DNA from 2 places in the Idiomarina sp. OXR-189 genome. Region 2 is predicted to be linked to the other one. Evidence: predicted binding sites of a transcription regulator. Region 2 holds the regulator's gene; the other holds the start of a gene.
The links. Region 2 encodes NrdR, which represses ribonucleotide reductase genes. Its sites were predicted from a motif close to AAACACNANATNTNGTGTTT; they were not measured.
Positions count from the first base shown of each region.

Region 1: a site for NrdR is predicted at 1,285-1,304, ahead of nrdA (class 1a ribonucleoside-diphosphate reductase subunit alpha). Genes of this name have one in related genera too.

Region 1 is NZ_CP139706.1:1,433,349-1,435,752, reverse strand. Features, by position in the region: gene nrdA (class 1a ribonucleoside-diphosphate reductase subunit alpha) at 1-1,207, opposite strand, end outside; gene UM402_RS07095 (HAD family hydrolase) at 1,478-2,164, opposite strand; gene ubiG (bifunctional 2-polyprenyl-6-hydroxyphenol methylase/3-demethylubiquinol 3-O-methyltransferase UbiG) at 2,168-2,404, opposite strand, start outside.
Region 2 is NZ_CP139706.1:1,858,534-1,860,937, forward strand. Features, by position in the region: gene ribD (bifunctional diaminohydroxyphosphoribosylaminopyrimidine deaminase/5-amino-6-(5-phosphoribosylamino)uracil reductase RibD) at 1-935, opposite strand, end outside; gene nrdR (transcriptional regulator NrdR) at 928-1,377, opposite strand; gene glyA (serine hydroxymethyltransferase) at 1,429-2,404, opposite strand, start outside.

The sequences.
Region 1 (2,404 bases), 430 kb from region 2:
TAAACAGGCTGAATAGTTCAATGGCTTTAATGCGTTTTTTACGAATACTTTCGTCTTGCTCGTACTGAACGTACAGCTGCTCGAACTTCTCTTGATCTTCAAAGAAAGCGTCATACAGGCCAGGCACGTCAGACGGACTGAATAGGGTAATGTAGTCGTCTTTAACTAAGCGCTGATACATTAAGCGGTTAAATTGAACACCGTAGTCCAAATGACGAACACGGTTTTCTTCAACACCACGGTTGTTCTTAAGTACCAGCAAGCTTTCTACTTCTAAATGCCACAATGGATAGAAGAGGGTTGCCGCGCCACCACGAACACCGCCTTGCGAACAGCTTTTAACCGCAGTCTGGAAGTATTTGTAGAATGGAATACAACCGGTATGAAACGCTTCACCGTTTCGAATTGGGCTACCAAGCGCACGAATGCGACCGGCATTAATGCCAATACCAGCGCGTTGAGAAACGTATTTCACAATGGCGCTGGCGGTGGCGTTGATAGAGTCCAGGCTGTCGCCAGTTTCAATTAATACACATGAGCTGAACTGACGCGTTGGTGTACGAACGCCGGACATAATTGGCGTTGGTAGTGAAATTTTAAACTCAGACGTCGCATCATAGAAGCGCTTGATGTAATCCATGCGCGTTGCTTTTGGGTAGTTCGCGAACAAGCAGGCTGCAACTAAAATGTACAAGAACTGGGCGCTTTCATAAATATCGCCTGTCACACGGTTTTGAACCAGGTATTTATTCTCAAGCTGCTTGACCGCTGCGTATGAGAAGTTCATGTCGCGCCAGTGGTCGACAATCTCATCCATTTGGTCGAACTCAGCTTCGCTGAAGTCTTCCAGCAAGTGCTCGTCATAACGGTGCTCTGCCACCATTTTCTTGACGTGATCAAATAAACGAGGTGGCTCAAACTTTCCATAAGCGCGTTTGCGTAAATGGAAAATGGCCAAACGGGCTGCCATGTACTGATAGTCCGGAGCGTCTTCAGAGATTAAATCCGCCGCAGCTTTGATGATGGTCTCGTGGATATCTTCGGTTTTAATGCCATCATAAAACTGAATATGAGACTTAATTTCGACTTGAGAAGCGGAAACATTATGCAGACCTTCTGCTGCCCACATGATGACTCGATGGATTTTATCTAAGTTGAGCGGTTCACGTTCGCCGCTACGTTTGGTGACATACAGTTGCTCGTTCATTTTGCGCCGACTCTTAGCTTTTTGTTATAGAGATGTAGCCACAAGATATTGTGGTCATTAGTTATACAGAGTGAAATTCACACAATATCTAGTGTCTTTGGTTTTTCAGTATGCTAGGTCTTAGTCAGACTTTGATCAAGTTAAATTCTCTAGAAATACAAAAGAAAATTAGCGTTTAATTGTTGATTTTTTTCTAGCCTTTAATAGACGTGAGTTTGCGAGGACCTCGGCTTTTTATAACTTTTTTGTCTTTAAAAATGGGTTAATAGATCAAGGTTGCGGTAGCCCAATAATATTCAGCAACTCAAGCGGTGTGCTGATGCCGTAGTCGGCCTTCCAGTCAGCGGGTGAGTCGCTGTCGCTAATATACCCATAATGAGCCAGTACCGTTGTCATTGCAGCATTGCGGCCAGCCTGAATATCACGTTCAGCGTCACCCACGTAGATACAGCTTGTAGGGTTAACTCCCAGCTGTTCTGCTGCCAGCAGTAAAGGTGCAGGGTCGGGTTTTGATACACTCAAAGTGTCCCCGCAGACAACTGATTCAAAGACATCAAACTCGGGAAAGCTAGGCAGCAACTCTTGGGTCAACTGCTTAGGTTTGTTGGTAACAATGGCCACTTTTATTTGTGCTTGAATTAGAGCATTCAGTAGCGGTACAACACCTTCGTAAACATGGGTCTTAGCGGCAATGCTGTTCGAGTAGGCGTCTAAGAAAGCCTTTCTTAACTCATTTTCATGGGTTTCCAGTTCTTTTGAAAAAGCCAGTTTCAATAAGCCTCTGGAGCCATGTGAAGCAACAGGCGTATAGGTGTCTTCATGAACAGGTTCTTTCCCGTATAAAGCGCACACATTGTTGAGTGCGGCTCCAAGATCAGGGGCGGTGTTCAGCAAGGTGCCGTCAAGATCGAACAGCACGCCTTCGGGAAGCTTGGGGGTCTGTGCGAAATTCGTCATGAGCTACTTCAGAGGCTTTTGTAAAACAGTAATGTAATTCACATCGATATCGGTATTCGACAGAGTGAACCCTTTTAATGGATGGAAAATTAATCCATTAATATCAACCTCGTTAAGCCCGGCTTCATCGGTCATGCGGAAGAGCTCTGACGGCTTAATAAAACGCTGATGCTGGTGTGTGCCTTTGGGCACCCAACCAAGTATATGTTCAGCAGCCAAAATGCCCAGCAGCCAGGACTT
Region 2 (2,404 bases):
GCAGCGGCCAACGAAGCACCACACTCAGTCCAAACTTGATTCACTTCCCGTTTAGCCAGCTCAGTCATCAAAGCGCTCAGATCAACTTTTCCGCTGTCTGCTTTATCAATTATAACCTCGTGGCAATGGGCATGGCGGCTCGGTTTTCCCGGCTCGCATCTGACTAACCATACCGGTACGGATGATTCAAAGATTTTAGCATCATCAGTCACTCGGTTTTGGCTGTCGATAATAATACGTATGGGCTGTTTTAACGGTTCAGGCAGGGCCCGTGTTTTCGGCCACTGGCTTTCGCGAACGGTCAGCATAGGATTGTCTTTCAAAACAGTATCGGCACCAGTAAGAATAGCGTCTGACTGCGCCCGCCAATACTGTACATCAGACCGGGCATGAGGACCGGTTATCCACTGGCTTCGGCCATCGGACAGCGCTGTTTTCCCATCCAGTGACGACGCCATTTTAACGGTCACAAACGGACGTTGATGCCGCATTCTCGACAAGAAACCTGGATTCAGCTGTTCTGCTGACTTTTCCAAAACGCCCACCAAAACGTCAATATCCGCTTCATGCAAGCGCTTGATACCGTTACCGCTGACTCGTGGGTTAGGATCGTGCATGGCAACAACAACTCGGGCAACGCCCGCATCAACCAGTGCATCTGCACAGGGCGGAGTGCGCCCCATATGGCTGCAGGGCTCTAAAGTCACATAGGCGGTTGCACCTTGCGCTTCGGCACCTGCTTGCTTTAAGGCATGAATTTCCGCATGAGGTTGGCCAGCCTGCTGATGCCAGCCTTCACCAATAATTGTATCGTTCTTACTGATGACGCAACCAACCGCAGGGTTCGGACGTGTTGTCATGATACCGCGGCGCGCGAGTTCTATCGCACGGTGCATCATTTCATGATCAGTTTTTAACTGTGACGGCTTAATCATTCAGACGAGCGATTTCTTCGCCAAACTCTCGAATATCTTCGAACGAACGGTAAACAGACGCAAACCTGACATAGGCCACTTTATCGATTTGCTTAAGGTTTTCCATAACTAACCCACCAATGAAGTTGCTGGTAATTTCGCGCTCGCCGGTCGCTCTGATACTCGATTTAATTTTATTGATAGCCTGTTCCATAAGCTCCAGACTGACTGGGCGCTTTTCGAGTGCTCTTAACAGGCCATTGCGGAGCTTATCTTCATTGAACGGTTCTCTCGAGCCATCGGTTTTAATAACCCGCGGCATAATGAGCTCAGCCGTTTCAAAGGTCGTAAAGCGCTCCTTGCAATGATTACACTCACGCCGGCGACGCACCGAGGCGCCATCCGCAACTAAGCGCGAATCAATAACCTTGGTGTCTTGTGTGCCACAAAATGGACAATGCATTGCCTGACTCCTTTAAGTGCGCTTTACGACTCGTTTAACGACAGTGCGTAATTATCCGTATACCGGAAAGTTAGCGCACAACGCTTTTACTTGTTCACGCACTTCTGCAATTTTGCTTTCGTTAGAAATATCGTCCAAAACATCGCAAATCCAGTTGGCTACCTGCTCAGCTTCGGCTTCTTTAAAGCCACGACGGGTAATTGCAGGTGTACCTAAACGCAAACCAGATGTCACAAAAGGTGAACGTGGATCATTCGGAACCGCATTCTTATTAACCGTAATAAATGCATCGCCTAAAGCCGCATCGGCGTCTTTACCCGTAATGTCTTTGTCAATTAGGTCAACCAGGAATAAATGGTTCTGCGTGCCGTTAGAAACAATCTTATAGCCACGAGACTGCATTGCTTTGACCATTACGTTCGCATTTTTTAACACTTGTTGTTGGTACGCTTTAAATTCAGGCTGTAAGGCTTCCTGGAATGCGACCGCTTTACCAGCAATAACATGACATAAAGGGCCACCCTGGTTACCCGGGAATACGGCACTGTTCAGCTTCTTGTGCAGTTTCTCATCGTCACTACCTGAAATGATCAAGCCACCACGCGGACCCGCAAGAGTTTTGTGCGTGGTCGTTGTAACAACATGCGCATAAGGCACAGGGTTTGGATATTCACCCGCAGCAATTAAGCCCGCTACATGCGCCATATCGACCATTAAATAAGCGTCTACTTTATCGGCAATTTCACGGAATTTTTTCCAGTCAACAATACCAGAGTATGCTGAGAAACCAGCAACAATCACTTTCGGCTTATGTTCTTGCGCCAGCTTTTCAACTTCGGCGTAGTCTATTTCGCCAGTGCTTTCATCCAGACCGTAAGACACTGCGTTGTACAATTTACCAGAGAAGTTAACACCAGAGCCGTGAGTTAAGTGGCCACCGTGAGCCAGGCTCATGCCTAAGAAAGTATCGCCCGCTTCCATTAATGCCATAAAAGCCGCAGTGTTTGCTTGTGAACCAGAATGCGGT